3 regions of the Actinoplanes sp. URMC 104 genome follow, and region 1 is predicted to be linked to each of the others. Evidence: riboswitches for the same ligand, from Rfam matches in the RefSeq annotation. Region 1 holds a riboswitch; each other region holds the start of a gene.
What was found. A riboswitch is a leader RNA that binds a small molecule or an ion and turns the genes downstream of it on or off. The one in region 1 is predicted to bind cyclic di-AMP.

Region 1 (5,255 bases):
CGCACCGCTGCGTCTGTGAAGATCTGGTGCAGGGAGTCGCCCGGCCCGGCGCCCAGCGCCTACGTTGTGATCATGAAAGCGATCCGCGCCTGGCTGCTGGTCTTCGTCGTCGGGCTGGTGCTGAGTGGCGTCACCGCGTTCCCCCTCCTCACCGAGACCCGGGTGCTGGCCGGGGTGCTACATGCCGTTCCCGCGCCCGGCCCGCTCGTCGCCTGGATCGACCGCGTGCACGAGGGGCTGACCGTCACCGGCGAGCGCTACCCCTTCATCGCGTACGGGACCGACTGGCTCGCCTTCGCCCACCTGGTCATCGCGATCGCGTTCTGGGGGCCGTGGCGCGATCCGGTCCGCAACGTCTGGGTGATCCATTGGGGAATGGTGTGCTGTGCGGGGATCGTCCCGCTGGCGCTGATCGCGGGCCCGATCCGCGGGCTGCCGCCCTGGTGGACCCTGATCGACATCTCGTTCGGCGTCTTCGGGATCGTTCCGCTGATCATGGTGCATCGCCTGACCAAGAGGCTGCCGTACGCGGCCCCGGAAACGGCCATTGTGGACCGTCGACGGGTGGGTGTGACGGCGGAGTCGTAACGTTGTCGTCGTGGAGGAACGAACCACGGTGGCGCCTCGGCGGGGTGAGACCTACGCCGGGCGCTCTCGCCAGCAGCGGTCCAGCGAGCGGCGCGACCGGATCGTGGCGGCCGCGGTGCACCTGTTCGGCACGCGCGACTACGAGGACGTCACGGTGGCCGACGTGTGCGCCGCCGCGAAGGTGTCCAAAAGGTACTTCTACGAGCATTTCGACGATCGGGCCGATCTGCTGCTGAAGGTCAACCGCGAACAGAACGAGTGGCTGCTGAGCGGCATCGCGGCGGCCGTGCCGGAGCAGCCGGCGAACCTGGCCGAGGTGTTCGGCCCGGCGCTTCACGCGCTGGTCGGCATGCTGCGCAGCCACCCCGAGAGCGCCCGCGTGATCTACGTGAACGCGCCGCGCATGGAGACCCGCCGCCGCGGGGTGCTGCGCGAGGACGCCCAGTTCGTGGCGAAGGTGCTGCGGCGCGCGACCGGAGAGCCCAAGGACCGGCTGGCGTACGACCGGACGCTGCTCGCCCTCGTGGCGGGCCTCAGCGAAGTGATCATCCACTGGATCTCGCAGGACATGCCCGGCGACCCCGACCAGCTCGCCGAGCACCTGACCGGCATCGCCCTGGCCCTGGTCGGCAGCGCCACGTCGCTCTGACGGTCCCTACGCCGGCGCGGCCGTGATCTCCATGCCGGCGGCGCGCAGCCGGGTGACCAGCGCGTCGCCGAGGGCGGTGGCCGGGGTCAGCACACCGCCGTCCGAGGGTGGGAGCGCCTCCCGGTCGTACACCAGGGCAAGCGCCGACTCCGCGAGCATGACCGCCGTGGCCGCGTAGCCGGGATCGCCGTTCGCCCGGAAGCGGGCCGTGTAGCGCGCGCCGGTCGTCGTGGTGGTGAAGAAGTCGCACGTGAAGTGGCCGTCGCGCTGGACCCGCTCGTCCGGCCCGCTGCCCGGCTTGGGCAGCACGCGGTCGAGCACGAACCGCGTCGGCGGCAGCATCATGCCCGCGACCAGCGCGCCGAGGCCCAGCCGCACGCCGTTGGCGAGCAGCGGCGAGAGCGGGGACGCGCCGACGCTCATCAGCTCGCGGTAGCGGAAGCGGCGGCCGTACCGCCAGTCGCGCAGGGCGTTGCTGCGGCGCACCACGCGGGTGTTGTAGGAGGCCATGAAGAACGGCGCGAGGGTGCCGCGCAGGCGGGGATGGACGTCGGCGCCCCGGACGGTGGCCACGTCGCCCTGGCGGCCCAGGTCGGGTTCGGCGGCGCGGTCGGGGCTCAGCGAGTACGGCCCGGCGGCGATCCGCCGCAGCCGGCGATCGTCGCGCACCACGTCCAGCTGGGTGCGCAACGTGTCGACCGTGCCCCCGCTGACGCCGCCGCGCAGGCTGGTCACGACCATGGTGGTGTCGGTGAGCTCGCCGGCGCCGTCGGCCGCGACCCGCTGAGCGAGGACGTGGACGCCGAGGTCGGACGGAACGGAGTCGAACCCGCAGGAGTGCACGATGCGGGCGCCCGTGCGGCGTGCGATCTCGTGGTTGCCGTCGATGCTCTCGCGGGCGAACACCACCTCGCCGGTCAGGTCGACGTAGTCGGTGCCCGCCTCGGCGCACGCGCGCGCCAGCTGCTTGCCGTACCGCAGGTAGGGACCGACGGTGGTGATCACGACCCGGGCCGAGGCAGCCAGCCGGGACAGCGCCTCGCCGTCGGCGGCGTCGGCCACGACGGTCGGCCAGTCGACGCCGAGCTGCCCCCGGACGTCGGCCAGCCGCTGCCCGGAACGGCCGGCCAGGGCCACGCGCGTGCCCGCCGGCGCGTGCTCGGCGAGGTAGCGCGCGGTGATGACGCCGACGAACCCGGTGGCCCCGTAGACGACGATATCGTGCTCGCGGACGCGGTCGCTCATGGTTGTGGATTTTGCATCAGCGCCTCATAAACCGCTCGCCACAGCTAGTCTCAGACCCATTGATCCCGTACGAATCGGCCGGTGCCGGGCTCCTCGAGGCCCCGCCGGCCCTGTCCGCGAAGAGCGCGGACCCCGCGGGCGGAACGCCTAATCCTGCCGCCGCCCGGCGGGACTCACACCCACGGCATGGAGCGGGGGACCCACGTTCCTCGGCGCGCCCGCGCGCCTCGGGGTGAAGCCGCACGTACGCGGCCGGGCACCTCAGCCCGAACCCGACAGCTCACCTCGCAGGCGTGGAGGGCAACCTGTCATGGCACGAGTCTGCAATCCTGCCCGCGTCGCGCTGGTTCTGGCCGCGGCGGGCCTCACCGCACTGGCCGCACCGGTCGTCACACCGGCCGCCGCGGCGCCGTCGCCCGCCTCCGACGTCAACTGGGACGCCATCGCGCACTGCGAGTCGGGCGGCAACTGGAGCATCAACACGGGCAACGGCTACTACGGCGGCCTGCAGTTCAGCCGCAGCACCTGGCGGGCGTACGGCGGTTCGCGGTTCGCCGGCACCGCCGACCAGGCCAGCCGCGACGAACAGATCCTCGTCGCCGAGCGCGTCCGGCGCGGCCAGGGGCTGGGCGCCTGGCCCTCCTGCGGCCGGCGCGCCGGGTCGGCCAAGCAGTACCGGACCGTCAGCGCCGGCAGCTCGGCGCGCTATCACGTCGTCCGCGCCGGGGAGACGCTGGCGACTATCGCGGCGCAGACCGGGGTGGCGGGCGGCTGGCGTACGCTGCACCGCCTCAACGCCGGCGTGCTGTCCGATCCGGACCGCATCTATCCGGGGCAGCGGCTCGCGCTGTCGGGCCCGGTGCAAACCAGGTCGTCGGACTGAGGCGGATCGGCTAGCGTCTCGCGCATGACTCTGCGGGAGAGGCTGCGCACGGCACTGCCGGCGGCCATGAAGGCCGGGGACCGGGCCGCGGTCTCGGCCCTGCGGGCGACGCTCGCCGCCATCGACAACGCCGAGGCGGTGGCGCCGGCCGACGGCGGACGGGGACTCGCGATCGAGGAGGCGCCCGTCGGCGCGGGCGCGACCGAGGTGGCCCGCCGGGTGCTCACCGAGGACGACGTGGCCCGCATCGTCCGCGCCGAGGCGGACGAGCGGGAGCAGGCGGCCGCCGACTACCGGGCGCTCGGCCGTGCCGAGCACGCGCAGCGGCTGGAGGCCGAGGCGGCGACGTTGCGCGGCCACCTGGCCTAGCTCTAAAACTGCCAGAGGTTGTTAACACTTCGGGTCTCCGATCGTTGGAGACTTATGCCCCCGTCGATGGACCAGAAGCTGGACCGTCAGGCACAGCATCGCCTGGCGGTTCTGCGGCACGTTGAAGAAGTCACCGGCAACGTCGCCCGCACCTGCCGCTACTACGGCATCAGCCGGCCGACCTACTACAAATGGCTGCGCCGCTACCAGGACGAAGGCCTCACCGGCCTGCGCGATCGCTCGAGCGCCCCGCACCACTGCCCGACCGCGACGCATGCCGACATCGTCAACAAGATCGTCTACCTGCGGCAGAACTATCACTTCGGCCCGGTGAAGATCCAGATGTATCTCAAGCGATACCACGACATCACGATCACCAGCTCGGCGATCTACAACATCCTGGTCCGCCTCGGCCTCAACCGGCTGCCCGCCTCGCAGCGCTACACCAGCCGCGAGAAACGCTGGAAACGTTACGAGAAACCACTTCCCGGCAACCGGCTCCAGATCGACGTCAAGTTCATCGAGCCGATCGGCCTGCCCGCCGACCCCGCGGCCGGCACAGCGCCGGTATCAGGCCGGCTACCCAAGCAACGCCGCCGTGCCAGGTACTACCAGTTCACCGCGATCGACGACTGCACCCGGCTGCGCGTGCTGCGCATCTACCCGCGATGCGATCAGAAGACCGCCATCCAGTTCCTCGACTACGTGCTGCAACGCCTGCCGTTTCGGGTGGAGGTCATCCAGACCGACAACGGTGCCGAGTTCCAGACCCAGTTCCACTGGCACGTGCTCGACCAAGGCATCGCCCACACCTACATCAAACCCGCATCGCCGCACCTCAACGGCAAGGTCGAACGGTCCCACCGCATCGACGCCGAAGAGTTCTACCGCATGCTCGAAGGCGTCGTCATCGACGACACCGGCGTCTTCAACGACAAGCTGCGCGAATGGGAGGATTACTACAACTACCACCGCCCACACGGCGCCCTGGACGGCCAGACACCCTACGAACGACTTAAGCAAAAGAGTCAGACCCAGGTGTAAACCGACTCTGGCAGATGCACACCTAGCGGCTCACGCCCCGGGGGTCGATGTGGACCTTCGGTGCAGCCCCACGCCGGCGGCCGGCGAGCACGTCGGCGGCCTCGTCGAGGCCCACCGTCTCGCCGACCAGCGGCCGCGGGTCGACGGCGCCCGAGGCGTACGTCTCGATGGTCTCGGCCAGCCCGCCGGACGCGCTCAGCACGCCCACGACGGTGAGGTCCTTGAGGACGGCCTGGCGCGTGTCCACGAGGGACGGCTCGCCGGCGATGCCGATGCAGACGACCCGGCCGCCGGGCTCGACGCGCTCCACCGCGAACGAGGGCAGCGACGGCGCGTTGCTGGCGTCGATGATCGCGTCGAACGGCACCGCCGGCAGCTCCTCGCGGGTCCAGGCGTTCGCGAAGCCGAGCGAGCGGGCGAAGTCGAGCGACTCGGTGGTCGCGCCGAGCAGGTGCACGTCGGCGCCGCGGGCGCGGG
Region 2 (5,255 bases), 230 kb from region 1:
CTCGAGCTTGTTGCCCCAGCGGCGGTAGATTGCGGTCTTGCCGACGCCGGCGCGGCGCGCCACGGCCTCGATGGAGAGCCGGCCGTAACCCACCTCGGCCAGCTCGTGCATCACGGCGTCACGGATCGCCACGGTGATGTCGCTTCGGAGCACCGCCGCTCCGGCCGGTGCGCGCTTCGCTGTTGCCACGCGGTCACTATACGCCAGGACGTTACGGTTGCGTTCCGCCGTTTGGTCGGATAACCTTCCGGTTACGTCGATACGAGGCCGTCCCGTCGGCCGCGACTTGGCATGCTGCTTAAGTGTTCTCGCCTAAAGAACCAGGGCCCGGTGACCCTCACGGGCCGACGAGATCGGAGCACCACCCCATGGCTCAGACGGCGGTCGCCGATTCCGACACCGGGCCATCGCTCAAGGAGCTGGCCCGGCGGCACGGCCTGACGAAGGCGGGGCGCCTGCCCAGCCTGCCGGAATACACCCGGCACCTCTGGACCTACCGGCACTTCATAGCCGCCTTCGCCAACGCCAAGGTGAGCGCGTCGCTGGGCAGCACCAAGCTGGGCGTGGTCTGGCAGCTCCTGACCCCGCTGATCAACGCCGGCGTCTACTACGTGATCTTCGGCGTGCTGATCAACACCAAGCAGGACGTCGACAACTTCATCGCGTACCTGTGCGCGGGTGTCTTCATCTTCGGATTCACCCAGTCGGTGGTGCAGGCGGGCTCCCAGTCGATCACGGCGAACATGGCGCTGATCCGGGCGCTGCACTTCCCGCGCGCCAGCCTGCCGATCGCGGTCACGCTGGTCGAGGTGCGCAACATGGTCGCCTCGATGGCCGTCCTGGTCGCGATCGTGCTGCTCACCGGCGAGCCGATCACCGTCGAGTGGCTGCTGGCCGTGCCGGCGCTGCTGCTCCAGACGATCTTCAACGCCGGACTCGCGCTGTTCGTGGCGCGGCTGATCTCCAAGGTCACCGACATCCGGCAGCTCATCCCCTACATCCTGCGCATCTGGATGTACGGGTCCGCGGTGCTCTACCCGGTCACGTTCTTCCAGGAGCGGCTGCACGGCTGGCAGCTCACGCTGGTCGAGGCCAACCCGCTGCTGATCTTCATCGAGCTGATGCGGCACGCGCTGATGGAGGACGTCGAGCTCGCGGGGTCGGCGCCGATGCTCTGGGCCGGCGCGCTGATCTGGACCGCGCTCGTCGGCTTCGGCGGTTACGTGTACTTCTGGCGCGGAGAGAAGGGCTACGGCCGTGGCTGACCAGCGGGAACCGACCGTCATCGCGGACAACGCGCACATCGTCTACCGCATCTACGGCTCGGTGGCGCCGGGCGCGAACACGCCGCTGGCCAGCTTCAAGCGCATCATCACGGGCAAGAAGAGCGCGGCCGTCCGCGAGGTGCACGCGGTCAAGGGCGTCAGCTTCGTGGCCTACAAGGGCGAGGCGATCGGCCTGATCGGCACCAACGGCTCCGGCAAGTCGACGCTGCTGCGGGCGATCGCCGGCCTGCTGCCGGTGGAGCGCGGCGGCGGCATCTACGCGGCCGGCCAGCCGTCACTCCTGGGAGTGAACGCGGCGCTGATGAACGACCTCTCCGGCGAGCGCAACGTCGAGCTGGGCTGCCTCGCGATGGGCATGTCGCCCGCCGACGTCAAGGCGCAGACGGCCGACATCATCGAGTTCTCCGGCATCAACGACCGCGGCGACTTCAGCTCGCTGCCGATGAAGACGTACTCGTCCGGCATGTCGGCGCGGCTGCGGTTCTCGATCGCCGCGGCGAAGAAGCACGACGTGCTGCTGATCGACGAGGCGCTGGCCACCGGCGACGCGAAATTCCGCAAGCGCAGCGAGCAGCGGGTGCGCGACCTGCGCAAGGAGGCCGGCACGGTGTTCCTGGTCAGCCACAGCGAGCAGTCGATCCGGGACACCTGCGAGCGCACCATCTGGCTCGAGTCCGGCGTGATCCGCGCGGACGGCCCCACCGACGACGTGATGAAGGAGTACGAGACCTACGTCAACAAGTAAGCCTCGTACCCCCTCGCGAGGTCAGCGCACTGATAAATGCACGTGGTTGGTGTGGTCGCTGGACGGGTCGCCGTTGCCGCGGGAGTACGCCTTCCAGCCGCTCGAGGGCAGCCAGATGCGTTTGAACCAGATGACGTAGAGCACGCCCAGCCGGTCCGAGTTGTTGATGAAGTAGTTGGCCAGGTTGGTCCCGTACGTCTTGTCACCACCCGACGCGACGCCGCCGAACCCCTTCTTCTCGGCGGCGAAGTCGCACGCCTGGCCCTTGGGGTGCTCGCCGCTGTTCTGCTCGCGGAAACATGCGACATAGCGGGTGAAGCCCGCCTTCTGCGCCTGCTTGAGAGCGTGCAGCGTGCGCGGGGTCAGGCAGCCGCTGGTGGTGGGGTCGTCCTCGGTGCAGCCCTCGTCCCGCAGCGAGCCGTCCGAGCTGCGCGGCGCCGGAGTGGCCTTGGCCTGCGAGCCGCCGCCGCTCGATCCGCCGCTGGACCCGCCGCTCGTGCCGCCGCCGGGCGGATCGGCGTCCTCGCCGGTGTTGGCGGCCTTGAGCGCGGCCTCGGCCTGCACCTTGCGCTTGGCCATCAGGTTGACCTGCTTGAGCTGGTTGCGCACCTCGGCGTCGATGGCCAGTTTCGCGCGCTGCTGCCCGTCGCGGGTCGCCTTGAGCGCGGCCAGCGCCGCGTTCTCCTTGACCGCGACGGTCTCGAGCGTCTGGGCGCGGTCGAGGAAGTCGCCGGAGGAGCTCGCCTGCAGCAGGGCGCTCATCGGTCCCAGCCGGCCGGTCCGGTAGGACTGCTGGATGATGTCGTCGATCGCCGCCTGTTTCGGGCCCACCTGGCCCTCGAGCTCCTTGAGCCGGGCGGCCAGCTGGGACTGCCGCGTGCGCGACCGGGCCAGCGCCTCCTTGGCCTCGACGTAGCCCCGGGAGGCCGCCTCGAGCTGCTGGATCAGGGTTCTGGGTGCGCCCTCGCCGTCGTCGCCGCTGTCGCCGGGCGCCGCGGCGGCCGGACCGGCCACCGCCAGAGTCAGCCCGGAGATGGCGACGAGGAGCGCGAGCAGTGCCGCCGAACGTCGGCGGACAGTGTTATGCCGCACAACCTTTCCTTCCGTCGGCCGCCGACCGAGTTAGCTGACGGGTTCGGGACGGAAGTGATCCCTACCGCGCGAGCGCGGATTCACCCCGGAAAAACGGTTGGTTCCCCGGCTCGCCCGCGGGCGATTAGGCGGCGGTCCCCTGGGGGTGGAGACCGCCCCCGACCATACCGACTCCATCGAATGATCGACAGTTATCGCACGCACCGCAATTCGCCCGCGACGGCACGTGACGGCAATTACGGAATGTGTCGGAGTGACTACGAAATAGCCATTCCTGAAGACTGAAGCGGCGCAAAGTCTCGGGTAAACTGGCCGCCGGTTCTGCCACGGAGGCACCGCCCCCGAGGTGCCGGCAGGCCACCGCCCAATCGCCGCGAGGCGAGCCGGGGAACCAGGTCAGTGGGGTGCATCCGCGCGAGCGGTAGGGATCGCTTCCGTCCCGAACCCGTCAGCTAACCCGGTCGGCGGTTTACCGGAAGGAACTGCATTGACCGTACGACCCCGCCGGTGGCTGACACTTGCCCTGGCGCCGCTCGTGGCCTTGTCTTTCCTGGCCGCACCCGCTTCCCCGGCGAGCGCCGAGCCGGGTGGCAGCACCTCGACGAGCCCCGACGAGTCGGGCGGATCGGTCGGCAAGAACAACGCCACCCTGGACGACGTGCTCGAGTCGTCGAACCGTCGCTTCGTCGCCGCCAAGGCCGCGGTGACGAAATCCACGGCGGCGCAGAAAAGACTGGCCGCCGAGATCAAGACCGCGGAGGCGCGGCGCCTGGCGCTGCTGCCCGAGGTCAACGCGATCGCCGGCCAGCAGTACCGCACCGGCCACCTCGGCGCCGCCGGCTTCCTGCTCGGCAGCCAGAACTCCGACGACTTCCTCGCCAAGGCGGTCTCGCTCGAAGAGATCAACGCCATGCAGGACCGCAAGCTGGCCGAGCTCAACAAGGCGATCGACGACGTCAACAAGGCCAAGGCCGCGCTCGACGCCGAGGTGCGCAAGCAGCAGACCAACCTCGTCGCGATGAAGAAGCAGAAGGACGCGGCCGACGACGCGCTCGCGCTGGTCGGCGGCGAGAGCCTCACGCACGGCCTGGTGCTGGCGAACTCGCCCAAGGCCGCCCCGGCGCCGCGCAACTCCGACGGCGGGTTCTCCCCCGAGAGCTGCAACGTCGAGGACCCGACGACCAACGGCTGCATCACCGCGCGGACGTTCCACATGTACAAAGAGGTGAAGAAGGCCGGCTTCGACCGGTTCGTGGGCTGTCACCGCGACGGCGGGCCGTTCGAGCATCCCAAGGGCCGCGCCTGCGACTGGTCGCTGCAGGACAAGGGCTTCGCGGTCGCGCACAACGAGGACATGCGCCGCTACGGCAACAACCTCATGGCGTTCCTGGTGCGCAACGCCGACCGGCTCGGCATCTACTACGTGATCTGGTACAAGCAGATCTGGTTCCCCGCCAGCGGCTGGAAGACGTACCACGGGCCGAGCGCGCACACCGACCACGTGCACGTGTCGCTGCTCTGACCGCCCCGCACACACACGAAAGGGCCCCGGGAGATCCCGGGGCCCTTTTCCGTCGTCGGACGTCAGCTCGTCGCCCGCCGCACCGGCGCGCGACCGGCCGGCTGCTGCGGCGCCGGGCCGACCGGGTGCGGCGGCGGGATCGGCACGACGACCGGCTTGACCTGGGTCACCTCGATCTCCTTGCCGTGGTGCACCAGCGTCAGCCGGGCCGAGCCGCCGCCGTTGCGCAGCGAGTAGGTGACCTCGTCGGGCGTCACGTTGACCCGCAGCCGCAGCCCGCGCCAGAGCAGCGAGAACTCCATGTTGTTGATGCGGCTGGGCAGGCGTGGCGCGAACGACAGCTGGCCGTTGAAGTCGCGCATGCCGCCGAGCCCGGCGACCAGCGAGATCCAGGTGCCGGCCAGCGACGCGATGTGCAGGCCGTCCCGCGAGTTCTGGTGCAGGTCGTGCAGGTCCATCAGCGCGGCCTCGCCCAGGTAGTCGTGGGCCAGCTCGAGGTGGCCCACCTCGGCCGCCATCACGGCCTGGACGCAGGCGGACAGCGACGAGTCGCGGACCGTGCGGGCCTCGTAGTAGGCGAAGTTGCGCGCCTTCTCCTCCGGGGTGAACG
Region 3 (5,255 bases), on a different contig from region 1:
CGCGCCGTGGTCGGCCAGCACGTTCGTCCGGATGGCAAGGATCTTCCCGTCGCGGGTGGCCGCGATCTCGCCGCGCATGATGTAGTCGCGCGCGAAGCCCGTGCTGATGAGGTTCTCGGACCGGTCCTCCATCCACTTCACCGGCTTGCCGGTGACGATGGAGCCGACGATCGCGCACACGTAGCCCGGATAGATGGGCACCTTGTTGCCGAAGCCGCCGCCGATGTCCGGCGCGATCACCTGGATCTTGTGTTCGGGCAGCCCGGCCACGATCGCGTAGAGCGTGCGGTGCGCGTGCGGGGCCTGGGTCGTCGACCACAGCCGCAGCCGTCCCTCGACCGGGTCGAAGTCGGCGACCGCGCCGCAGGTCTCCATCGGCGCCGGGTGCACGCGCGGATAGACGATGTCCTGCTGCACGACCACGTCCGCCTTCGCGAACACGGCCTCGGTCGCGTCGGCGTCGCCGGTCTCCCAGTCGAAGCAGTGGTTGTCCTGCTTGCCCTCCAGGTCGTCGCGGATGACCGGCGCGCCCGGCTCCAGCGCCCGGCGCGCGTCGACGACCGGGTCGAGCACGTCGTACTCCACGTCGATCAGCTCGAGCGCGTCGCGGGCGACGTAGCGGTCCTCGGCCACGACGAACGCGACCTCCTGACCCTGGAAGCGCACCTTGTCGGTGGCCAGCACGGCCTGCACGTCGTTGGAGAGCGTCGGCATCCACGCCAGCCCCAGCCCCTTGAGCGTCTCGCCGGTGACGACGGCCTTGACGCCGGGGGTGGCCTCGGCGGCGCTGGTGTCCACGCTGACGATGCGGGCATGCGCGTACGGCGACCGCAGGATCGCCAGGTGCAGCATGCCCGGCAGCTGGACGTCGTCGACGAAACGGCCCCGGCCGCGCACCAGCCGCGGGTCCTCCTTGCGCAGCATGCGCCCGTAGCCGACGGGCTTCTGGTCGTTGTCGTGGAAGTCCGTGAACCGGGACTCGTGCACTGTGGTCACTGGTTCACCGCCGCTTCGTGGACGGACGCCCAGCGCACCGACCGGATGATCGTCGAATAACCCGTACACCGGCAGATCTGACCGGAGATGGCCTCGCGGATCTCGGCGTCGGTGGGGTCGGGATTGCGGTCGAGCAGCGCCCGGCAGGTCATCATCATGCCCGGCGTGCAGAACCCGCACTGCAGGCCGTGGCACTGCATGAAGCCCTGCTGGATCGGGTCGAGCTCCGCGCCCTTCGCAAGGCCCTCCACCGTACGGACCTCGTGCCCGCCGGCCATCGCGGCGAGCACGGTGCACGACTTGACGGGCTCGCCGTCCAGCCACACCACGCAGGTGCCGCAGTTGCTGGTGTCGCAGCCCCAGTGCGTGCCGGTCAGGCCGAGCACGTCGCGCAGGAAGTGCACGAGCAGCAGCCGTCCCTCGATCTCCCGCGTGACCTCGACGTCGTTGACGGTCATCGTGACCTGCATGCCTCAGCTCCTCGCCCGTTCCACGGACCGGCGCAGCGTCCGCCGGGTCAGCTCGTCGGCGAGGTGGCGCTTGTAGTCCGCGCTGCCCCGCTGGTCGGTGGCCGGCTCGCAGCTGCGCGCCGCGATCGCGCCGGCCTGCTCGTACAGTTCCTCGGCGGGCGCGTGACCGCGCAGCGCGGCGGAGATCTCCGGGATGCCTGTGGTGTTGGGGCCGACGGCGGCCAGCCCCACGCGCGCGTCGGCGATCGTGCCGTCGGCGGCCAGCCAGACCGCGGCGCCGGCCGAGACCACCGCCCAGTCCCCCGCGCGGCGCTCGACCTTCTCGTACGCGCTGCCGCCGCCCGGCCGCAGCGGCAGCCGGATCTCGGTGAGCATCTCGCCGTCGCCGACCGCCGTCTCGTACGGCCCGACGTGGAAGTCCGCCATGCCGACGACCCGCTCGGCGCCGCCCGGGCCGCGGATGACGCAGCTCGCGTCGAGCGTCGTACACACCGCGGACAGGTCCTCCGACGGGTCGGCCTGGCACAGCGAGCCGCCGAGCGTGCCGCGGTTGCGCACCACCGGGTCGGCGATGACCCGCTCGGCGTCGCGGAAGATGGGGAACGCGGCCGCCAGCTCGTCGGATTCGAGCAGCTCGCGGTGCCGCGTGAGGGCCCCGATGCGTACGCCGTCGGTCTCCACCCGGATGTAGCCGAGCTCGTCGTGCAGCGGGTTGATGTCGATCAGGTAGTCGAAGTTCGCCAGCCGCAGCTTCATCATCGGCAGCAGGCTGTGCCCGCCCGCCACCAGCCGCGCCGAGCTGCCCAGCCGCTCCAGCAGCCCGATCGCCTGATCCACACTGGTGGCACGCTCGTACTCGAACGGAGCCGGCACCTGCACGCTGCACCTCCATCGATTGGGCAGCAATCTTTCGCGCCGGGCGTCCAAAGTCAACAGCTACCTAAGGGATGCCTTAAGTTGCTCCGCGTAGCCGGATGCCGCGACGAATTCGGTGACAAGGTTCACCGCCGGGCCGGCCCGGTATCGCGCCGAACGAGCGCGGCTCCGCCCGGATGTCCGTTGCGAGATCGGCCCGGGCTTCCGGTCCGGGACGAACGAGGCGCACGGGACGGCTGAGAAAAGGTGCCGAACCCCGGATCCCGGCCGATCGTCCTGGGGTGCGGCCGCAACGCCGGTCGCGCCAGGCCGCCCCGGGACGCCGAGTCCCGCCCACCGGGGGCGGCCCGACCTGTCACCGACGGAACTTCAGTGGGCGGGAACGGGGGAACCAGACTGCCGGTCAGCGATGGCCGGCTCGGGGTGAGGTCGCGCGAGCGACGGGCCGCCTTCAGGCCTAATCCGACAGCTAACCTCGCAGGCGGTTGAAGGACCGAGGATCGTCTTGCTGTTCCCGACGCTGCGCCGTCTGCTGCTGCTCGTTGCGGCCACGGCCATCGCCACCACCCTGCTCGTCACCCCTTCGGCCGCGCAGGCCGCCAGCGCCGCTCCGGCCGCCGCCGCTCCGGCCGCTCGGGCCGCCGCCGCTGGGGCCGCCGCCGCCCGGGGCGTCCGGATCGTCGCCGCTGCCAGCGCCCAGCGTGGCAAGCCCTACCGGTACGGGGCTGCCGGGCCCGGCGCCTTCGACTGCTCGGGGCTCGCCGGTTACTCGTACGCGAAGGTCGGTCTGCGGCTGCCCCGGACCGCGCAGGCGCAGTACCGGACCGCCCGCGCGGTTCCGAAGGCGGCGGCCCGGCCGGGCGACCTGGTGTTCTGGGTGTCCGGCGGGCACGCCTACCACGTGGGTGTCTATGCGGGCGCGGGGCGCGTCTGGCACGCGCCCAAGCCGGGCGACCGGGTCAGGCTCGCCCCGATCTGGTCGTGGTCCCAGGTGCGCTTCGGGCGGGTGGGGACGTGAGCTGAGGTTCGTCCGGCCGCGCGGCCTCCTCGGGTTGCGCGGCCTCCTCCCCGGCCTCTTTCCCGGCGTCTTCCGGTTGCGCGGGCCCGCTCAGTCGCGCCGCCCCTTCCCGCCGCTGCGCCTCGCTTGGCCGTGCCGCCCTGGTCGGCCGCGTCGCCCGTCCCCGCTGCGCCGCCCTGCTCAGCCGCGCGGCCAGGCGGTCGACGGCCAGCAGCGCCGCTCCGAGGACCGCGAAGATGACGCCCAGCTCGACGAACTGGCCGGCCACCCACCCGTATCCGCGGGAGGTAGGGTCGAGGAAGAAGTACGGGTAGCGGTCGGTGACGGTCGGGAACAACACGGCGCGGGCCACCGACGACACGCCGTAGCCGAGCGGGAAGAGGATCCACAGCGGAAGGTCGCGCCACGGCGACACCCGGCGCGGGCCGAACGCGACCCAGTCGGCCACCACGAGCGCCGGCACGGCGTAGTGCACCAGGAACCGCGACCAGTTGGCGACCTGCTCGGCCGGGTCGCTCGCCGCCAGGCCGGGCAGCGGGTCGGCGCCGTGCTGCAGCATGAAGTGCGAGATCAGCCCCGTGATGAGAATCCACAGCGTGACCGCGCCGCGCAGGCGGGGCGCGGCCGGGTCGGTCGTGCGGCGCCGCACCATCCAGTACAGGACGCCGCCGAAATAGCCGAGCGTCACGAGATTGCTCTGCACCGTGTAGTACGCGATCCGGTGCTGCCCCATGAGCAGCCCGGCGAACCCGGAGCCGACGATCAACACCCGCAGCCAGAACTGCGGGGTCAGCCAGACCCTCACCACGTGCCCTCCTGGAGCGCCTTCTTCTGCACCTTGCCCATGGCGTTGCGGGGCAGGGCCGGGACGAGGTGGACGGCGCGGGGCCGCTTGTGGGCGGCCAGCCGCTCCGCGACGAAGGCGATCAGCTCCCGCTCGGTGGCGTCGCCCACGACGTACGCGGTGACCTGCTCGCCCAGGTCCGGATGCGGGGTGCCGACGACCGCCGCCTCGCGGACCGCCGGGTGCAGCAGCAGCGCGTCCTCGACCTCGCCCGCGCCCACCCGATAGCCGCCGGTCTTGATCAGGTCCGTGGACGCCCGCCCCACGATCCGGTGCCAGCCGTCGACGCCGATCGTCGCGACGTCGCCGGTGGCGTACCAGCCGCCGGGCCCGGTGGCCGGTTCCGCCCGGAGCGCCCACCGGCCCGCGCTGTCGGCCCCGCCGGCGCTTCCCCAGGCTGTGCCGCTCCCGCCGCCGGCGCTCTTCCCGCCTCCTGCGCTGCTCGCACCACCTGCGCTACCGATGCCGTCTGGGCCGCTCCCGCCGCTCGCGTTACCCCCGCCGCCTGCGCTGCTCGCGTTGTCGGCGCGGCTCGCGTTGTCGGCGCGGAGGTAGCCGTCGAACAGGGTGGCGCCTCGGACCTGGAGGTGGCCGATCGTGTCACCGCGGGGTAAGGGCTTTCCCGCGTCGTCGACCAGGCGGGTCTCGACGCCGGGGACGGGGAGGCCGACGTGGCCGGGGCGGCGTTCGCCGTCGGCGTGAGTGCTGACCGTGATGAGCGTTTCGGTCATGCCGTAGCGCTCGACGGGCGCCTGGCCGGCAAGCGCTTGCAGGCTGGTGAAGACGGGCACGGGGAGCGGGGCGCTGCCGCTGACCAGCAGGCGGGCACGGCTCAGCTCGCGGGCCTCGGCGGGGGCGGCGCAGATGCGCGACCACACGGTCGGAACGCCGAAGTACATGCTGCCGGGCGTGGCGGCGTACGCCTGGGGGGTCGGTTTTCCGGTGTGGACCAGGCGCGAGCCGATGCGCAGCGGGCCGAGCACGCCGAGAACCAGCCCGTGCACGTGGAACAGCGGCAGCCCGTGCACGAGGGTGTCGTCGGGGGTCCACT

Region 2: linked by a shared signal. The riboswitch ahead of ACSNN8_RS15225 (coiled-coil domain-containing protein) and the one ahead of ACSNN8_RS16315 (transglycosylase family protein) in region 1 are both predicted to bind cyclic di-AMP.
Region 3: linked by a shared signal. The riboswitch ahead of ACSNN8_RS23895 (C40 family peptidase) and the one ahead of ACSNN8_RS16315 (transglycosylase family protein) in region 1 are both predicted to bind cyclic di-AMP.

The regions. Positions count from the first base shown of each region.
Region 1 is NZ_JBPQTO010000004.1:539,332-544,586, reverse strand. It holds gene ACSNN8_RS16330 (hypothetical protein) at 73-588, shown strand; gene ACSNN8_RS16325 (TetR/AcrR family transcriptional regulator) at 599-1,237, shown strand; gene ACSNN8_RS16320 (saccharopine dehydrogenase family protein) at 1,244-2,482, opposite strand; cyclic di-AMP (ydaO/yuaA leader) riboswitch at 2,649-2,791, shown strand; gene ACSNN8_RS16315 (transglycosylase family protein) at 2,793-3,365, shown strand; gene ACSNN8_RS16310 (hypothetical protein) at 3,390-3,734, shown strand; gene ACSNN8_RS16305 (IS481 family transposase) at 3,801-4,778, shown strand; gene ACSNN8_RS16300 (zinc-dependent alcohol dehydrogenase) at 4,801-5,255, opposite strand, start outside.
Region 2 is NZ_JBPQTO010000004.1:308,715-313,969, reverse strand. It holds gene ACSNN8_RS15245 (TetR/AcrR family transcriptional regulator) at 1-189, opposite strand, end outside; gene ACSNN8_RS15240 (ABC transporter permease) at 369-1,265, shown strand; gene ACSNN8_RS15235 (ABC transporter ATP-binding protein) at 1,258-2,031, shown strand; gene ACSNN8_RS15230 (coiled-coil domain-containing protein) at 2,053-3,123, opposite strand; cyclic di-AMP (ydaO/yuaA leader) riboswitch at 3,127-3,264, opposite strand; cyclic di-AMP (ydaO/yuaA leader) riboswitch at 3,475-3,607, shown strand; gene ACSNN8_RS15225 (coiled-coil domain-containing protein) at 3,611-4,645, shown strand; gene ACSNN8_RS15220 (glycoside hydrolase family 65 protein) at 4,708-5,255, opposite strand, start outside.
Region 3 is NZ_JBPQTO010000007.1:505,111-510,365, forward strand. It holds gene ACSNN8_RS23880 (aerobic carbon-monoxide dehydrogenase large subunit) at 1-996, opposite strand, end outside; gene ACSNN8_RS23885 ((2Fe-2S)-binding protein) at 993-1,466, opposite strand; gene ACSNN8_RS23890 (FAD binding domain-containing protein) at 1,470-2,345, opposite strand; cyclic di-AMP (ydaO/yuaA leader) riboswitch at 2,692-2,842, shown strand; gene ACSNN8_RS23895 (C40 family peptidase) at 2,848-3,360, shown strand; gene ACSNN8_RS23900 (Pr6Pr family membrane protein) at 3,302-4,168, opposite strand; gene ACSNN8_RS23905 (AMP-binding protein) at 4,162-5,255, opposite strand, start outside.